One region of the Candidatus Thiodiazotropha sp. CDECU1 genome, then DNA from elsewhere that is predicted to be linked to it. Evidence: predicted binding sites of a transcription regulator. Region 1 holds the regulator's gene; each other region holds the start of a gene.
The links. The regulator FliA, encoded in region 1, starts transcription of late flagellar genes. The targets are predictions, from matches to a motif close to GCTAAAGTTNNNNNNNNNNCNGCCGATA.

Region 1 (4,972 bases):
AATGCAGGGCAATCGCCGGGGAATGCGGACTATGAAGATAAGACGTTTTTTTGCCTCTGATATGCGGCAGGCCCTACGCCAGGTGCGTGAGGCGCTGGGTGCAGACGCAGTCATTCTCTCCAACAAGAACGTGCAGGGCGGGATTGAGTTGGTGGCCGCCGTGGACTACGACGAATCCGCATTCGACACAACTCAGCCAACAAGCATCGAATCTGATCCTCGAACATTGACCGATGACAGTGCCAGCCTCTCAAGCGCAGCCAGATCAGCTTACCTGAACAACACCGTTTCAGATCAGTCTGAAAAGCCCAAGCAAGACTACCGTGATTCCAAGCCGGCTCAGAGGCAGGAACAGCCTCGAGTCGAATGGAGTCAGGATCCGGTATTGAAGGAGATGCGGCGTGAGATGCAGGCACTGCGTCGTATGATGGAGAACGAACTCTCTGAGCTGACATGGCGTGATCTTGGACATCGTCGCCCCCAGACACAGGATTTAATCCGCCGCCTGATGGCATTGGGTCTGGATGCGGGTCACTGTAAGGAGTTGGCCTATCGTGTCGAGGACGCCGAGACACCCGAACAGGCATGGCGCCAGGCCCTGACCCAGCTCGGTGCTGAAATACCAGCCGTAAAGCAGGATCTCCTTGATGAGGGCGGCATCCTTGCCCTGGTGGGGCCGACCGGTGTCGGCAAAACCACCACCATTGCCAAGTTGGCCGCCCGATTCTGCCTGCGTCACGGTAACCGCCATCTCGCATTGATATCGGCCGACAGTTACCGGATTGGTGCCCAGGAGCAGTTACAAAACTATGGCCGCATCCTGGATGTGCCGGTTCGCAGCGTCACCACTCCGGAAGAGCTGAACAACGCCCTGCACGCCTTTGCGGATAAGCGTTTGGTCTTGATCGATACCGCCGGTATGGGGCAGAGAGATCTCCAGCTGACGGAACGCCTGGCACTATTGAGCAAAGGAAACCACCCCGTGAAATCACTGCTTACGCTCTCTGCAACCACCCAGCGGTCAGCCTTGAGTCATGCCATTCGAGCATTTGATATCGTCAGTCCGATTGGTGTTGTCTTGACCAAGATGGACGAGGCAGCTTCCCTCGGGGGCGTGCTTTCAGCTGTTCTCGAAGCAAAACTGCCGTTGGCCTTCGTTACCGATGGTCAGCGGGTACCGGAGGATATACACAACGCCTATGCGGATAGGTTGATGAAGCATGCAGTGGAGCTATCCGAACTTATGGGTGGCAGTCCAGATGAGGAGTATCTGGCGATGGCTTTCGGGGGAATGAATGAACATGCACATGTCTGAACAGATCGAAGATCAGGCAACAGGGTTGCGCAGGATGATTAACCCGGAACCGGTGAGGGTGATTGCTGTCACCGGTGGTAAGGGTGGTGTGGGCAAGACCAGTATTTCTGCCAATCTGGGGGTCGCCTTCGCCGAACTCGGTCGCCGGGTAATGCTGCTCGACGCCGATTTGGGATTGGCAAATCTGGACGTACTCCTCGGTTTGCACGCAGAGCGTAATCTGTCCCATGTGATGCAGGGTGAATGCTCACTGGAGGATGTTTTGGTCACCGGGCCCAAGGGAATGAGGGTTGTCCCTGGTGCTTCCGGAATCCAGCACATGGCTGAGATGACCCCTGCCGAAAATGCCGGTTTAATCCAAGCCTTCAGCGAAGTTGCCAACGATGTGGACGTTTTGCTGATCGACACGGCTGCCGGCATTTCCGATCTGGTGATCAGTTTCAGTCGTGCAGCGCAGGAACAGATTGTTGTGGTATGTGATGAACCCGCCTCCATCACGGACGCTTATGCCATTATCAAGCTGCTCAACCGTGAGCACGGAATTAGTCGTTTCCGAATCTTGGCTAATATGGTAAAGAGTGTGCAAGAGGGGCGTGATCTTTACAATAAAATGTGCCGGGTAACCGATCAATACCTGGACGTTATGCTGAACTACATGGGCAGCATTCCTTATGACGAACAACTCCGCAAAGCGGTGCGAAGCCAAAAACCGGTTGTAGAGGCCTATCCACGTTCACGAGTAGCACAGGCATTCAAGAATTTGGCCAAAAAGGCCGATAACTGGCCTGTACCCTCGGGTGTCAGTGGCGATTTACAGTTTTTCGTCGAACGATTGATCCAATTTTCTAGCCAATACGGGGAGGTATGACGGTGAGCGGCTTAGCGACATACACCGCCATGCAGCAACAACAGAACTATGATGATCTGGTGGATCAACATGCCGGACTGGTGAAAAGGATCGCTTATCACCTGATGAACCGGTTGCCACCGAATGTTCAGGCGGATGATCTGATTCAAGCGGGGATGTTGGGCCTGCTCGAGGCGAGCAGAAACTACGACCCCACACAGGGTGCCAGTTTTGAGACCTATGCGGGTATCCGCATACGCGGTGCAATGCTGGATGAAATTCGACGCAGTGACTGGACACCGCGCTCTGTTCATCGCAAGGCGCGCATGGTTGCTGAAGCGATGCGGGAAATCGAGAACCACGAGGGCAGAGATGCGCGTGATGTAGAGGTGGCCGATGCCTTGGATATGAGCCTTGAGGAGTACCATCAAATCCTCAGGGATTCAACGGGTTGTCGAATTTTCAGTCTGGATGAGTTGACCGCAGTGAGTGATGGCTTCCCGGTTGCCAGGGAAGGATCTGCAGATACACCATTCGATGGATTGCAGAAAGACGCCTTCAAGAAGGCATTGGCGGATGCGATTGCTGGCTTGCCCGATCGTGAGCGGCTGGTTATTGCCATGTATTACGATGATGAGATGAATCTTCGTGAAATCGGGCATGTACTGGGTGTGAGTGAGTCTAGGGTTTGTCAAATACACAGTCAGGCGACACTGCGTTTGCGGTCACGACTGACAGATTGGCTTTCATTGGTACACGACGAAGAGTAATGGTTGGCCTGTGATTCGTTGACGGGACGTCAGCACTAACAGGATGGAGGTAGCATTGGACAAGAATATGAAGATCCTCATTGTGGACGACTTTTCCACCATGCGGCGTATTATCAAGAATCTATTGCGTGATCTTGGGTTTAACAACACCCAGGAGGCGGATGATGGTCTCACGGCACTACCCATGCTACAGAGTGGGAATTTCGATTTTCTTGTCTCAGACTGGAACATGCCGGGAATGACAGGTATCGATCTGCTGAAAGCGGTCAGGGCGGATGATAAGTTGGCCGCATTGCCGGTATTGATGGTAACAGCGGAATCTAAACGCGAACAGATCATCGAGGCGGCACAAGCAGGTGTAAACGGCTATGTCGTTAAACCTTTCACTGCCACGACCTTGGAAGAAAAGATCAACAAGATCTTCGAACGCGTGGGTTAAATTGAGGCTGTGTCTGGAGTAAAAAATGGGACAACAAGACAACCAACAACGATTAGAGATTGCAAAGTCCCTCGTTATCAGCTTGGAAGCCGGTGATGATGCGGAATCCGAGCGATTGATAGGTAATCTGACACAAGCAAAGAAAAACGACGACCTGTTCCAAGAGGTGGGTCGCCTGACCCGTGAACTGCATGAAGCCATCAACGGTTTTCTCCTTGATGCCCGAATCTCCGATATGACCAATGTGGAGATTCCGGATGCCAAGGAGCGGCTCACCTATGTCATTACCATGACCGAGCAATCCGCGAATCGGACGCTCACTGCTGTCGAGCATAGTATTCCTCTGATCGAGAAGATTGAACAGGGATCTGCTGAACTTGCTGAGCAGTGGGAGAACCTACGTTCCCAATTACTCAACAAAGAGGATTTCAAGGAGCTGAGCAGTTCACTTTCAAGTTTCCTAAAGAGTACGCAGAGTGATGCCGGTGAATTGCACAAAAACCTGTCTGAAGTGCTAATGGCTCAGGATTTTCAGGATCTTACCGGCCAAATTATTCGCAAGGTCATCACCCTTGTTCATGATGTGGAGGAGAAACTGGTCATGCTGGTGCGTATCACCGGTAGCAAGCTGGAAGATCCCGAACAGAATAAAGACCAAGCTGAAGTGCTTGCGGGACCGGCTATTCCAGGTCTGGATCAGGGCGAACAAGTGACAAACCAGGACGATGTGGACGATCTGCTCTCCAGCCTGGGGTTTTAGTTATTCAGGTTAGGACCGATATAGATTTCAACAACATTCGGTAAAGTTCGGTGATCCACCGGGAGCATTAGATGAGCATCGATGTCAACGACGAAATCCTTCAGGATTTTTTGGTCGAGGCTGGAGAGATACTAGAGCTGTTGAGTGAACAGCTTGTGGACCTGGAGCAGCAACCTGATGATTTCGATCTGCTAAATGCCGTATTTCGCGGTTTTCACACGATTAAGGGCGGTGCGGGATTCCTATCCATAGATCCCTTGGTGGAAGTCTGCCATCGGGCCGAGGATGTCTTCAATATACTGCGCCAGGGACAGCGTAGTGTGGGTCCGGATCTCATGGATTCTGTACTTGAGGTGCTGGATATTGTGAATGCCATGTTCGAGCAGGTACGCGAAGGTATTATGCCGGAACATGCGGATCCGGAACTGATCGAGCGACTGAATAAATTTGCCGTGCCGGAAGGAGAAGAGGAAGAGGAAGAGGAAGAAGAGGCCGCTGCAGAGGAGTCGGCTGATGATGAAGCAGTGGAGGAAACAGATACAGCGGTGGCGGTTGAGGCAGAGGCGGAGGCAGAGACATCAGCGGAGAGTGTGCCGTCTTCATCGGATGATATAAGCGATAACGAATTCGAGTCCTTGCTGGATGCGATTCAAGAACCTGCCCAAGCCGGCAAGGATGACAATATATCCGAGGATGAATTTGAAAACCTGCTGGATGAACTGCACGGCAAGGGTAAATTCACGGGTAAACCCAAGGCAGAAGATAAGGCTAAGAAACCTGCAGCCTCTGATGATATTTCCGAGGATGAGTTCGAGGCCTTACTTGACGAGATCCATGGCGA
Region 2 (4,972 bases), 1.4 Mb from region 1:
CTTGGCTTAAACAGAACCATCTCTGTACAGATCAAGAGGATGGTTGATTGTCTTATCTTAAGACTCAGATTTCATGGGCAGGACGAATACCGGCAAAGATGCTGTCTGCAAGCCAGCTCTTAACATTGCGCGTCAGGGCTGATGGTCCAACCAGGTTGAGCCGGCCATCCGCAATTGCAGACTGGTATTTTTCATCGCCCATCCAGCAGTCGATCATGGTGCGCAGATTGGAGGTGAAATAGACATCGACCTCCTGACCCGGATCCTCAAGGCAGATATCCACACTCTCGTCCTTGACAATCAACCACCATGTGGCCAGTTTCTTCAGATTGGTGAAGTGGAATTGAATTATAGTCTGATTGCCAGGCAGCTTGTCAGGTTGAACGCTGCGTTGCAGATAGAGCATCAACAGTTCCACATCGAGATCGGTTTCGCGCAGGTCGCCACGGGCCCAGCACATGCCCCATTCGCCTACGATCTTTATTATTGGCAGCGTCTCTTTACCGGCCTGGGTAAGAAAATATTCATACCCTCTCTGCCCGGGTATGCGTTTGCGAAGGATCAGTTCCGCATCCGCAAGATCATTCAGGCGCTTGGTGAGGATGGTGGGTGAGATCAGGCACAGACCTCGCTGCAGCTCACTGAAACGGCTGGCACCCATATGTAGTTCGCGCAAGATCAGAACGGTCCATTTCTCACCGAGAATCTCCATCGCTTTGGCAACCGGGCAGAACTGACCGTATTCCATCTTACCTCCCTTGCAAACCAATTATTCATTATCTGTAGCTGCTTACTACACAAAATGTAGTTGGATACTACAACAACGCAAGTAGTGCGATCCAGCCTGCAGGCCTAACCTGTAATCACCAGGAAACAGTAACACCTGAGACAACAGAAACCTTAACAATTTACAGGAGAGCAGCTATGCCACTTATTACAGTAAACCTGATCGAAAACGTATTTTCACCAGAAGAAAAGGCTGAAATGATCGAAAAGCTGACCAATGCCATGGTTGAAATTGAAGGTGAAAATATGCGTTCGGTGACCTGGGTAAAAATAGAGGAAGTGCCCGAGGGCCAATGGGGTATCGGAGGTAATGCGATGACCGCCGCCATGGTACACGAACTACAAAGTTCATGATTACCCGTTGGTAAAATCCGGGATTTTATAGCACAGGGACGTGCCCACAGTTAAGGCTATAACCTTACTCTATTCATAAGGAGAAATTCATGAAATATTTTACCCAACACCTCCATGATCAAGGCATCAGTTATTTCCAGCATGCAGATTTTGCCCTGGGTATTGCGTTTCGCTTGGGCGCCAGCGTGCTGGTTTTCGCATTGCATGGCCTGTTTCCCTGGATAGGGATCAATAGGCGTCTAGATCTGGAAGCAACTTCTGCATATCTACTCCAGCAGAATGACTGGATTGAGTCAGCCTCAATCGTTGAACTGGATCTGGAAACCATCAACCTTGATTGAAGAGACGGACAATTATATCCTGGTCGATACTGATCATTCGGCTCTACGCTATTAAGCAAGTGTTGCCCAGCAGATCATCCATTTCCTGAAGCACGAGAATTTCAGGCAATAGCAGATGTAGAAATATAGTGAACGATAAATCAAATACGCCACCCTACCAGGAAGGTTTCCTGGTCGCCCTGATAGTTCTGGCCACCGCCGGGCTGATTTGGCTGTTTCTACCCTTTCTGCCGGCACTCTTCTTTTCCCTCATCGTCGCCACCGCCACCTATCAACTGTTTCTGAAGCTTCAAGATCGTTGGAAGCTCACGGATACCCATGCCGCCACCCTGATGAGTATTTTGATTTTCTTCACTGTCATTGCCCCCATCACCTATCTGCTGGTGGAGATTTCATTGCGCGCCGGCGAGCTCTACGGATCAGTGCAAGGCTGGGTGGATGCGCAGGACACGGAGAGTTTGAAAAAGATCTATACCGATACAGCCAAGAAGCTCCCCTTTAATCTGGGCGATCAGACGGCCCTCATTGCTCAGATCGGTGAAAACCTCAATAAGCTGATTTCCGTTGGGAAGAATACAGTTATTTTTCTGTTGCGCAGCGTCCTAGGCAACACAGCGGGTTTTCTTACCTTCGTGTTTCTTTCGGTTTTCGCCCTGTTCTTCTTCTACCGCGACGGCGATGATGTGGCGCGGCAAATCAAGGTGCTCTCGCCGTTACCGAATCGCTACGACGAAATGTTGATGGTACGTTTCAGCAGCCTGGCGACGGTGTTGACCATCAGCGTGGTGATCGTGGCGGTGTTGCAGGGATTGAGTTTCGGTATTCTGATGAGCTTCATGGGACTGCCGGCGTTGTTTCTTGGCATTGGTATTGCCGTTACCTCATTTATCCCGGTTGTGGGCTCCGCCCTTATCTGGATACCGGTAGCTGCCTACCTCTACATTCAAGGCGAGGCATGGCAGGCCGTCCTGGTAGCGGTATGGGGAGCGGTGGTGATGGGATTTGTGATCGACAATATTCTGCGACCGGTGATGATTCAGAAGATCTCCAAGGGCTTGCCTGACGGCGGCAACCTTGGTGCCCTGGATCATACCCTGCTGACCGTGCTCTCCACCCTGGCGGGTTTGATCCAGTTCGGCATCATAGGAATGCTGTTCGGCCCGGTCATTGCAGCCATGGCGATTGCAATCTTCGATGTGTATGAGCAGATGCACGGCGACCGCCTCGACAGGGACAATTGTTGAGGCGCCAACATCCAGATTGGCCATCAAAATGGGGAGGACTCGAGAAGCCCCTTCCCAAACAACGATGCAGTTTCCGCCTGACCAGCCGCTAAAGGTAAGAGAACACACTTTGACCAGGAGTCACCCTATGGACGTTTCTGGAGCCAGCTCACCATCTGCCAGCATGATCGCAACTGTAGCGACCAAGACCGAAACCAGCGTCGCTGTACACAAAAAAGCGATGGAGATGGAAAAACAGACTGCAGAGAAGCTGATCGCTTCCATAGAGCAGAGCGCACCGAAACCGACCAGCACCGGTGCCGTGGGCAGCAATATCGACATTATGGTTTGATCGGTATCAGACTAGTACCCTTTTATTTAACAATTCCTTGTTCGGCGGGATCAGAGAAATTTATTCTGATCCCAGTACTCGTACCATTGCTACCAGCATCCGGATGGGATTTCCGTCTATCCATAGCTTATTCGATAAGCTTGCGTTGGCTCTCTGTCAAAGTCTCGCGAAATTGTGACATCAGCTCAACCCCCAGCAAGGTCAGGTCAGCCAGTGCATGGCCGTAGTCATCCGCCAGGCGGCGGGGCTCTTGCTCATCGTAGCGATCAGCTTTGACCAGCTGCTGCAACGCCTGCATTGATAATCCACGTTTTACATCGCCGGGATATCAGAAAGCAAGCGGTTCATTGATCATTATCAATGGATATCCAAGTGGAATGTCTAGAATGATAGAAGGACTTTAAGCAATATCGCCATTTTCCTGACCATTATGGTTGGTTTAAAATCAGTTTTCGTGAAGCCATTTGTGATTGCTTCACTCTCTATGTCCATGCTGCTGTTATTGATAGTAGGCGGCTTCTTCTACACCGATTTTCAATCCGAACTGCAGATCATCACCGAGCGTGAACGCAGCCAGACAATGCTTGGCGCCAAACTGATCGAGCGAAGACTCGACAGTGTGGCGAGAGATGTGCTGCTATTGGCGAAGTCAGTCAGCCTCAGCCGGTATGGTGACTATGGGGTACAGGAAGCCATACACGATCTTGGTCGGGAATTCCGTAACACATCCTGCCTGAAGGGAAGCTACGATCAAGTGCGTTTTCTCGATGAGTCAGGGAGAGAGCGGGTTCGTGTCAATTACCGTGAGGGGGATTGTCAGCTGGTGGCAGAAAAGGATTTACAGAACAAAAAAACACGTTACTACTTCAACGATACCTTCAAACTTGGCCGGCAACAGATCTTTATCTCTCCCCTTGATCTCAATATCGAGCATGGCGTGATCGAACGTCCTTTGAAACCGATGATTCGTATAGGAACACCGGTATTCAATGAAAAAGGTCAGAAATTCGGCATCATTTTGGTCAATTATTTCGGCAAGGAGTTGATTTCTGATCTAACAACAGAAATGTCAGGATCAGATGGAATCCCCATGCTGCTGAATCGCAATGGTTACTGGTTGCTAGGGGCGGATAGTAGGGATGAATGGGGTTTCATGTTCAAAAACGAGAAGAGGATTGAAAACAAACACCCGGAATCTTGGCGTGAGATGTCCACATCTGAAGCGGGCCAGATCATGACGGCATCTGGATTGTTTACCTGGAGAACGGTCTATCCACTAGCGGTCAATTCAGTCTCAAGCACGGGATCAACTGATGCATCAGGAGCGAGCGCAACATACATCGACCGAGATGATTACTTCTGGAAGGTGGTTACACATATTCCACAGGAGACAATTGAAGGACTACAAAACAGACGTATAAAAATGGCATTGGTACTGCTGTCACTACTGATACTGCTGGCTTTTATCGCCGCATATTTAATTGGCCGCTCCAGAGAAAAAGAGCTACTCTCCATAAGCGCGTTAAAAGTAAGCGAGCACCGGCAAAGGGCGATTACCTCAAAGCTTGCAGAAGGCCTCATGGTGTTGGACAAAGAGGGCAAGTTAATCAATATGAATCCTGAGGCAGAGCGCCTGCTTGGCTGGTCATACGCCATGCTCTCCGGACAAAGAATTCATGACTGGATACACAAGAATGCAAGCGGTAAAAGCGAACATGAATGCCCGATTCTAAATGTAATAAAGGAAGAAAGAATCTATCATGTTGAAGAAGACGTCTTTCGTCGCTCAGATGGAACGGATCTGCCAGTAGCCTACACAGCCAGTCCCTATATCGTGGAAGATGAAGCCAGCGGTGTTATCGTTGCGTTCGAAGATATCTCTGAACGCAAAAAACTCAAGGAAGAGTTAGTGCACC
Region 3 (4,972 bases), 1.3 Mb from region 1:
GTCCCCGGTCTCTGCGGTGATGCCAGTCTGCCAGCCCATCTCCTGGAAGCCGGCCTGAACCATCCACTGTGCGAGGGGGTGGTGGCCCTGACCAACGCCAACGAGGTCAATCTAAAGATCGCCATAACCGCAAAATTGTTGCATCCCGAGATCGGGGTAATCTGTCGTGCCGACTCCCATGACGTGGAAAAAAATATGGCCTCCTTCGGCACCGATTTCATTATCGATCCGTTTGATGCCTTCGCCTTGCATCTGGCGACCGCTATCCAGGCGCCCTGCCTCAGTCTGTTGCAGGATTGGCTCTCCCTGGGGCGACGGGATATGCTCAACGATCCCGTCTATCCTCCCGCGAAAGGGCTCTGGGTGATTTGTGGCTATGGCCGTTTCGGCAAGGCCGTTTATGAAAAGCTTGTGCGCGAGGGATTGGAGGTAATCGTGGTGGAAGCGGAACCCGACACCACAGGCACCCCGTCATCACCTTATATAGAGGGTCGCGGCACCGAGGCGGATACCCTGCAGCAAGCGGAGATAGAGCGGGCGGTCGGTCTGGTGGCGGGCACCGATAACGATGCCAACAATCTCTCCATCATCATGACTGCACGGGCCATGAATAGTGATCTGTTCGTGATTCTACGCCAGAATCTCAAACACAACGATGCGGTAATAGCAGCCGTCGGGGCGGACATGGTGATGCTTCCCAGCGATATCATTGCCAACCGCATTCGGGTATTGTTGGGTGCTCCGATGCAGCATCAGTTCGTGAAGCTTGTGTTACACCAGGATGATGAGTGGGCCTGTCAGCTGATCAGCAGGATATCCGCCCTGGTGACCCACCACGCACCGGAGGTGTGGGAGGTGGCTTTTTCGGAGTACGATTCCCATGCGGTGTGTGCCCATGTTCAACGGGGGAACCATCTGACCCTGGGGGATCTGATGACGGACCCCCGGGATAGAGACAGTCAACTGTCCTGTATTCCCCTGATGCTCTATCGCCATAATGACTACTTATTGCTACCTGAAATGGACCTCAAGGTGCAAAAGGATGACCATTTACTCTTTTGCGGATCTGTTTATGCCAAAAACCGTATGGACTGGACCCTGCAAAATGAAAACGCCCTGAACTATATTTTAACCGGGGAGGCCAGACCGGAGGGTTGGGTCTGGCGGCGCTTGAGAAAAAGAGAGGTACTATGAGACCGCTACTGGAAAAACTCCATAAAGACCATATCAATCTGGCTCGCCTGCTCGATCTGATGAGTAGCGAATTGGATGCCCTGAATGCCGGTCATGAAGCAAACTTCGATCTCAAGATCGAAATGCTGGACTACGTCGAGCACTATGCCGAACAATCGCACCATCCCACCGAAGATCAGATCAATAAGGTTGCATTTCGCAAGAAATCGATGCAACAGCACAAGGCGCTCTACGAACGGATATGCAAGGAGCATGTGGAGCTGATTGGATTGGCGCGCAACTACAGAAAGACCCTGGAGGGGGCCATGCAGGGTGAGGTGCTGCTGAGAGAGGAGGTAGAGACACGGGGCAGGGAGTTTGTCGCCTTGCAGCGTCAACATATCGACCTGGAGGAGCATGAGGTCTTTCCTCTGCTGGAAAAAGTGCTCAACGACAAGGATTGGCAGAAACTGGAGCAGGAGATTTCCCATGGAGAGGATCCCCTGTTTCACCGCCAGGACTTCAATCGCTTTCGCAGTCTTATCGACTATCTGAAGGCGCACGAAAACGAATAGCATCTGACTCAGAACTACCTTCAATATCCTTCTTCAATACAGAATTTACATAGTTCTTGTCCATAACAACGGGTCTGAAGGGTGGGGTCCAGCCCCACCAGTCATGGCTGAATCGGTTCTTCCACAACCAATTTAAGCAATCAGGTGAGCGCCAGGTTAAGGATAGATATCGACTGGCCGATAAGCTCTCCAGAGTCGTTGGTTATTAAGTCGATATGGTTATGATGCTTTCGGATTGCCGGCAAAACATCTCCCTGTTCACTACGCTCATAAAGCGCCTGCTGGTAGTGGCGATGCTCATACCTGCCAGTCTCAACGGCGCTGCACTGGAGGACCAGCTCTACATGGCGGGCATCCATGAGTCTGTTTGGGTGTTTTCCGGATCGGGTTACAGCTGTGAACTGAAACATGAGATACCCCAGTTCGGTGAGGCCCGATTCAGGCGCATCGCGGGTGAGAATCTGCATTTTTTCATCGATAGCTTCCAGCCCGTGCCAGAGTCTGTGGCGGGGTTTGTAAGAGAGCTCTCCCCTGCTTGGGAACATACCCCGCCGGATACCATGCAGCAGAGCATACTGATACAAACCGGGATGCGCCCCATGGCGTTAAAGCGGAAGCAGGCCGGGTGGCTGCTGACCTCCTTGACCAAGGGGCAGATTGGCAGCTTTTCATTTGCCGATTGGGATGACAATCGCAGACAGGTCAGGGTGCAGTTGTCACCGGTGAATTTTCAAAAACCCTATCGGGAATTCAAGCGCTGTCTACGTCAACTGCCGGCGAGTGGGGGATTTGCCGGTTTGCAGCACTCGACGGTTCATTTCGCCCTGGATGTGGACTCCCTCGATAGCAAAGAAGAGCAGCAGCTTGCCCAGTTGGCCGCCTATGTTGTGGCCGATGAGAAGATCAAGCGTATCACCATCGAGGGGCACGCGGACGATCAAGGTTCAACCAGCTACAACAAGCGCCTTTCGGCCAGACGCGCGGCAGGTGTCTACAAATATCTCTCCGGCAAGGGGATCAAGGGAGGGATGATGAGCCAAAGGCACTACGGTGAGTCACGACCCAAGATAGCAAAACGCACTGAGCGCGCCAGGGCGGCCAACCGACGGGTTGAAATCAAGTTACAGCGATAGATCCATCCAAAGCCATCCATCTCAGGCAATACCCTTAAGCCATAGTCCCTGATCCCTCTGCTTCATGGAAGCATGCCGTGGTATGCTTTGAAGCATCATGGATAGTCAACCCATATCAGATGCTGATGCAGGCCGATTGACATGGTTTGAAAAAACCTGGCAGGGCTTCTGTCGGCTTGTGGTCAGGGTGTTTTATCGTCGATTCGAGGTTGTGGGCAGGGAAAACCTGCCGGCGGGGCAGGGGACAATCCTGTGTGCCAATCATGTCAACGCCCTGGCGGACGCGGTGGTACTTCAGGCGGCCACCACAAAGGCGATTCGGCCGCTGGCGCGTAGCGGCCTGTTCGATAATCCCGTGCTCAAGCCTATCCTGGGTTTGATCGGTGCGGTCCCAATCTACCGGCGCGGTGATCCGGGGGCTGATGTCAGCAACAACAAAGATACTTTTTCACGCTGTTATGAACTGCTCGCTGAAGGAGAGACCCTGATTATATTCCCCGAGGGTCAGAGTCATGACGTGCCTCGCCTGATGACATTGAAGACCGGCGCCGCACGTCTGGCCCTGGAGACGACCAGGGTGACTGGCAGGCAGCCGGCGCTTATCCCGGTGGGACTGACCTTTCCCGAGAAGGGCCAGTTCCGCAGTTCAGTGTTGGTGCAGTTCGGCAAACCGATTGAGTTCGCCCACTCTGGAGAGGAGGCGGATGAACAACGTGTAATCGAATTGACCGAACGGATTCGTAAAGGACTGGAAGCCTTGACACTGAATGCCGAGAGTTGGGAGGAGGTCAACCTGATTACCAGGCTGGAGCGATTTTTCGCCTTTCGTCACGGCAAGTATCGGCAGCGCAACCTGCAACAACGCCTGCGCGCCCAGCAACGCCTGATAGATGCGCAACGCCTGTTGAGAGAGTACGAACCCGATCGGGTGCGGGCATTGATGATCCAATTGAAGCAGTTTGAGAAGATCTGCCGTTACTGCGGGGTGAAGGATTACCAGCTCAATATCGAGTACAAACCAACCCTGATCGTGCTCTATATTCTGCGTGCGATCTGGATGACCCTGGTGGTCTTTCCCGTGGTTATGTGGGGTGTGATCAACAGCTATCTTCCCTATCAATTGACTAAACGGCTGGCAGGCAATTTTGCCAAGGGGACGAATCAGTCAGACACTGCCAACATGGTCTTGGGGCTGCTCTTTTTCAGCATCTTCTGGTTGTTGCAGAGCTATCTGGTTTATCACTATTTCGGTTTGATGTGGATGACTCTGTATATTCTCACTCTCATAGCTAGCAGTGTGGTCGCCCTCATGGTGCGTGGTGAGTTGCGGCGAATCCGCGAGAATGCCCGGGTGTTCCTGCTGTTTCTGCGTCGACGGGACCTCAAGACCTATTTGCGACAGAAGCGTCAGGAGCTGGAACAGGAGTTGGCGCGCATGGTTCGCATCGCCAATCGTCTCTCCCATCACTAAAGCCCGGTTTGTATGCCATGAAATTTGCGATCCATATGATTCTGTACGCCATGCTTCTGCCGACCCTGTCCCTGGCGGCACAATCGGACTGCGTGATTCTGTTGCATGGCATGGGGCGCTCCGCCTTTTCCATGGGTGCGATCGAAGTGTCATTGGCGAAGCAGCATTATCATGTGTGGAATAAGAGCTATCCCGGTCTGAGCCAAAGTGTGGAGGAGCTATCCGCTCCCGCCATCGAGGCAGGCCTGGACTACTGTCGCAGCAAACAGGCGGAGAGCATCCATTTTGTCACCCACTCCCTGGGGGGGATTCTTGTCAGATACTATCTGCAGGACCATCGGATAGTTGAACTGGGCCGCATCGTCATGTTGGCGCCACCCAATCGGGGCAGCGAGGTGGCCGATGAGATGAAGGATGGCTTTTTCTACCAGACCATTATGGGACCTGCCGCTCAAGAGCTGGGTACAGATGCGAAGAGCCTGCCCAACAGGCTAAAGCCCATCGCCGGTGAGATCGGGATAATCGCGGGCAGGACCGACGGCGAGCCCTGGTTTCTACCCGGGATACCCGGTGAGGATGACGGCAAGGTTGCGGTGGAGCGCACCAAGCTTGCCGAGATG
Region 4 (4,972 bases), 1.1 Mb from region 1:
TGCGCGCTCCATCTCCCTATAGGTTTCGATGATCTCTTTTTGCAGTTGTTGGTCCTGCTGCCAATCTTGTTTGAGATGATCGAGTGCGACATGCCCAAAGCTGTGCACTGCTTCATGGGGCGACTCAAGCTCCCTGAAGGCATTCAGGTGGCCGAAGTTTTCATTGCCTATACCTTCGTAGTACCACTTACCTAGTCGGCAACCATGATGATTCACCAACACCGCCTGGGCATCAGGATTATCGGCCCCGGCATAAAATGATTTATAGGCCTTCTGCTTGTAGATCATGTGATCCACCTTGATCAGGGATGCATAGCAGATGTCATGGGCGTAGTTGACCGAGGTATAGGTCTTGCGTGCCCGATCCGCGAAGAGATTGAAACTGGTATTCATCTCCTCCACAGCCTGTTGCACATGATTTGCCATATCCAGCATTTCCTCGGAGTTGGCCTGCATCACTGTGGTTTCACTCTGAAAGGTAGTTACCACCTCGCTAATTTCATCTGTCGCCTTCTTGGTGCTCTCCGCCAGCTTTTTCACCTCGTCTGCGACCACCGCGAAACCCCGGCCATGTTCGCCGGCACGCGCCGCCTCGATAGAGGCATTCAGCGCAAGCAGATTTGTCTTGTCGGCGATCTCGCCGATCATACGCAGGATGCCGGTAATCTCATCACTCATGCTATTGAGTTTTGCCATGGTCTCATGGCTCTGCTCTATCAGCCCCAAGGTTCTGGTCTGGGATTCGACAACCTGGGATACCGCCCCTTGATTCTCCTGGGCCTTCTGCATATTGTCTGTAGCGATGCCTGAAACCTTCTGCATCTCGTCGGTGATGCTAGTCAGGTCATTCTGGCTCAGCAACAGGTTGCTCATAGTCTGGCCAGTATTCAGTTGCTGTAACTCCGCAGCCATCTCATTCTGCTTGATATAGGCCGCGTTGCTCGACATTGCATCCAGAGACTCATTGATCCGTGCCAATGTCTTCTCCAATTCGCCATGCAGGCCCACCGGCAAGGTGCGGCGGTAATAGTGACCTTGAGAGACCAATTCAAAACTGGTTTTGACCTCTCTGAAAAATGTCTCCAGCTGATCCAGGGACTCGTTCAGGTTCCATGCGATGTGCCCGGCCTCCCCCATCCAAGGGACCTTGGTTATGCGCGAACTGAACTCTCCGCTGAGCATCTCCGTGAGCACCCGGTCGATCTCCCGCATGACATAGAACGGCGCCTTCATCCGATGTCCAATTACCAGGGCCATAGCGATGGAGAGCAGGGGAAATATCCAGATCCAGTGTTGATAACCATCCAACAGTAGGACCGAAAACAGGGTTAATAGATTTAGGGTTACGAATACCGCAACATAGACCTTCAGCCTAGTGGCTAAGTATAAACGATTCATAACTATCAAATCCTTGTTCATCAATTACTTGATTCAACAACGCGGATGATGCATCGAGGGCGCCCCTCGTACCGGCTTGCTGCTCGGCTTGAAGCAGCTGTCTGTAGAGCTGTGCAAAGTAATCTACCGCTTGCTGATTCGGTTTTCTACGCACGGAGAAATATCCCACAATTTCATCATGCCTATTTAAATCGGGTGTTACATTTGCAAATACCCAGTAGTGATCACCATTTTTACATATATTTTTCACATAGGCGAAACACTCATCACCTTTGGCGATGACATCCCAAAGCTTCTTGAAGATACCGCGAGGCATATCCGGATGGCGAATGATATTATGCTGCTTGCCTAGCAGGTCCGCCTCAACGAATCCGCTAATGCGCATGAATTCCCGGTTAACATAGATTATCCTCCCATTGATATCGGTTTTTGAAACGATAAATTCTTTGTTATTCAAAAATACTTCCCTGCCTGTGGGCACGATGTTTCCTTTCATTTCCCTTCCTTTTGAGTATCAACTTTTCCTCTATACTCCAATCGGCCCTGTAGTATTTTATAGCGCCTGGCAAGCGCGTAACTTTAACCCCGAATGGGCTAAAATGTGAGCGGTATTTCTCCCCCTAAAGAGGTAAAATTCATCACATCTCTTTGCCGCGGAACAGCCAGCAGATTGGCTAAAATAGACGCATTCAGCATAAACACTGGAGGTTGTAAGACCATGCCGGGCCTACGAAACCTGTTTTTCTCTCTCCTCGCCTGCCTCAACCTGGCTGCATCACCATTCCCCCTGGCCGCAGAGGAGCAAAGTCTCCACTACGACCGCATTCAACTCCACAGCAGCGCTACGGCGGAAGTGGAGAACGACACCCTGATCGCGGTTCTCTATGCGCAGAAGGAGGGAAGTGACCCCGGAGTATTGACAGATAGCGTCAACCAACTGATCGCCCAGGCCATCAGCGAAGCAAAGGGCAGAGAAGGAATCAAGGTACAGACCCTGGGTTATCAGACCTCGCCGATCTATCAACAGCAGAGATTTACTGGCTGGCGCGTACGTCAATCGATCCGCCTGCAGAGTATGCACAGCGATAAACTGAGCATTTTACTCAACAAGCTGCAGTCAACCCTGGCCCTGGAGTCCATCAGCTATGCAATCTCACCGGCACAGCGGGAAAAAGTGGAGGAGTCACTGACCCTGCAGGCGATCGATGCGTTCCGCCGACGCGCTGACTTGGTGACAAAGCAGTTTGGTCGCAGTCAGTACCGTCTGGTGGATATGACGATTCAGAGTTCGGACAGACCCATTCAACCAGTTCGTATGCGCGCCAGCATGATGGCCAGGGAGGGGACCTCAACTGCGCCCACCCTCGCGGCCGGCAGCCAGACTCTGCGTATCGGAGTCACGGGAACAATCGAGCTCCAGATAGAGCAGTAACCACCTAGGTTCAATACAAGGCATAGCGAAATCATCTAAGAACCGATTCTCCTAGGCTCGATCTCACTGTTTTTTGTCACATTTATACAACTCCATGACTTTTTAGTCCTCAATTTTTAAATGTAATGGTCGCTAATAGAGTATTGAAGTAAGCAAAACCCCAGATAATCAATCCTGTCCAATCGAGAATCCTGATGTTTGGTATATCCAGTAAGAAACAACTATCCCAGTTACAACAACAACTGGCGGAAAAAACCACTGAGATCGAATCGCAAGCTGCACAAATCACCACACTCAAGAAACAGAATGAGGAATTGCATCAACGGATTGAAGAGGAGACGAATGAGTTCAAAGTGCAGCAACAGGTGCTGGGGAACTTCTCCACACTGAGTAACTCCTTCAATGAGCTTCAACACTCATTGTTGCACACTGCGACGAATATAAAAGATGAAAAGGTCAATGCGATCCGCGGTTCTGAGATATCGACCCAGGCAATAGCCAGTGTCGAGGTAATGAACAGCGAAATCGAAAACGTAACCCAAATCTCCCAACAGAGTGCCGAGAGCGTCGACAAACTCGGTACCATTGCCGGAAATATCAGTAATTTCGTCAGTATCATTCAAGGCATATCGGAGCAGACCAATCTGCTGGCGTTGAATGCGGCAATCGAGGCGGCCCGGGCAGGTGAGATGGGACGGGGATTTGCTGTAGTTGCGGATGAAGTTCGCAGTCTGGCAGGGCGTACCCGAGAAGCCACCACGGAGATTGCCGCCCTGGTCGACACCATTACCCAGGAGACCAAGCAATCAATGGACACCATGGCCTCGGTGATGGATGTGACAAGCAACTTCCAGAATCAAGTATCTCAATCGATTGAAACAATCAAACAGCAATTTGACCTTTCGAAATCCATGGAAGTCGCCATCTCTTCTACTTCACTGCGCTCCTTTGTAGAACTGGCAAAATTCGACCACCTGGTTTTCAAGTTCGGTATCTATAAGGCCTTCCTTGGTCTTACAGAGCTTTCTTCGGATTCACTCTCAGACCACAGAAACTGCCGTCTGGGCCAATGGTATTACCAGGGTGAAGGAGTCTCATGCTTCTCCAATCTTCCTGGTTATAAGGATATCGAAGCCCCCCATCTACAGGTTCATAAATATGGCAAACAGGCTCTGATCGATCTTGAATCAGGAGATATGCAAGCCGGTATTAATAATATTGCACTGATGGAAGAGACCAGCATGCAGGTGATTTCAAACCTGGAGAACCTCGCCCATGCCGCAGAGTCTGATGCAGGCATTCTTTGTTCAGATGATCTTTAGCACAATCCGCGAAGGCAAAGGTACGCGCTAAGAGAATACTCTCGACTCGAGTTTTGATGGCTCAACTTTCGAGAGGGCTTCGGCCCTCTCGATCATTTTCTCCTTGATCGCATAGATACCCACATGCCGGTTAGGACTGAGATGCTCCTCGAGTTTAAGGCGTCTGAATAGTGAATCCACATCCATCGAACAGATCTCGTTCAGGGTGCGATGTGAAAGCAGGTCTATCAAAAGAGCAAGCACTCCTTTGATGATCGCAGTATCGCAATCACCTTTAAAATAGATCAGCGAGGAATCGTCTTTCTCCCGATGTGCGGATACATGTACGGTGCTCATGCAGGGTTTGACCCAGTTCTCTTCCACCTTCAACGCATCCGGCATTGGTAACAGAGACTCTCCCAACTCAATGAGATATTGATAACGTGCGTCCCATTCGTCAAAAAAATCAAAATTCTCCACAATTTCGTCAATATCAATCATCCAGCTCTCCAAACATTAAGCCAGTTGTTCACACACTGAACGACTCACCACAACCACACTGATCCTTTATATTTGGATTGATAAACTCGAAGCCCTCGTTGAGCATATTCGCCTTGACATAATCCACTGTCATCCCGTCGAGCATCGGCAGACTCTCAACATCGATAACTATCTTCACACCCTGGGATTCGAACAATCGATCCGCATCTTCCACCTGTTCCGCATAGTCGACTACATAAGCAAAACCGGTGCAGCCACTCTTCCTGGTACCCAGACGCAAACCAATTGCCCCATCTCGATGCGACAACATCGATTTAACGTGCCCTGCGGCACTATCTGT

Region 2: a site for FliA is predicted at 2,789-2,816, ahead of R2K28_RS06135 (putative motility protein). Genes of this name have one in related genera too.
Region 3: a site for FliA is predicted at 1,904-1,931, ahead of R2K28_RS06555 (MotY family protein). Genes of this name have one in related genera too.
Region 4: a site for FliA is predicted at 2,938-2,965, ahead of R2K28_RS17415 (methyl-accepting chemotaxis protein). Genes of this name have one in related genera too.

The regions. Positions count from the first base shown of each region.
Region 1 is NZ_OY734020.1:2,725,420-2,730,391, reverse strand. It holds gene flhF (flagellar biosynthesis protein FlhF) at 32-1,315, shown strand; gene R2K28_RS12435 (MinD/ParA family ATP-binding protein) at 1,302-2,183, shown strand; gene R2K28_RS12430 (RNA polymerase sigma factor FliA) at 2,186-2,932, shown strand; gene cheY (chemotaxis response regulator CheY) at 3,000-3,371, shown strand; gene R2K28_RS12420 (protein phosphatase CheZ) at 3,397-4,131, shown strand; gene R2K28_RS12415 (chemotaxis protein CheA) at 4,203-4,972, shown strand, end outside.
Region 2 is NZ_OY734020.1:1,333,054-1,338,025, reverse strand. It holds gene R2K28_RS06155 (winged helix-turn-helix transcriptional regulator) at 65-748, opposite strand; gene R2K28_RS06150 (tautomerase family protein) at 925-1,140, shown strand; gene R2K28_RS06145 (DUF6356 family protein) at 1,230-1,481, shown strand; gene R2K28_RS06140 (AI-2E family transporter) at 1,610-2,725, shown strand; gene R2K28_RS06135 (putative motility protein) at 2,853-3,056, shown strand; gene R2K28_RS06130 (hypothetical protein) at 3,184-3,354, opposite strand; gene R2K28_RS06125 (sensor domain-containing diguanylate cyclase) at 3,487-4,972, shown strand, end outside.
Region 3 is NZ_OY734020.1:1,446,157-1,451,128, forward strand. It holds gene R2K28_RS06545 (potassium channel family protein) at 1-1,194, shown strand, start outside; gene R2K28_RS06550 (hemerythrin domain-containing protein) at 1,191-1,748, shown strand; gene R2K28_RS06555 (MotY family protein) at 1,970-2,881, shown strand; gene R2K28_RS06560 (lysophospholipid acyltransferase family protein) at 2,979-4,352, shown strand; gene R2K28_RS06565 (alpha/beta fold hydrolase) at 4,370-4,972, shown strand, end outside.
Region 4 is NZ_OY734020.1:3,812,108-3,817,079, forward strand. It holds partial or broken gene R2K28_RS17400 (methyl-accepting chemotaxis protein) at 145-1,398, opposite strand; gene R2K28_RS17405 (PAS domain-containing protein) at 1,373-1,894, opposite strand; gene R2K28_RS17410 (SIMPL domain-containing protein) at 2,117-2,830, shown strand; gene R2K28_RS17415 (methyl-accepting chemotaxis protein) at 3,025-4,152, shown strand; gene R2K28_RS17420 (SufE family protein) at 4,180-4,632, opposite strand; gene R2K28_RS17425 (HesB/IscA family protein) at 4,661-4,972, opposite strand, start outside.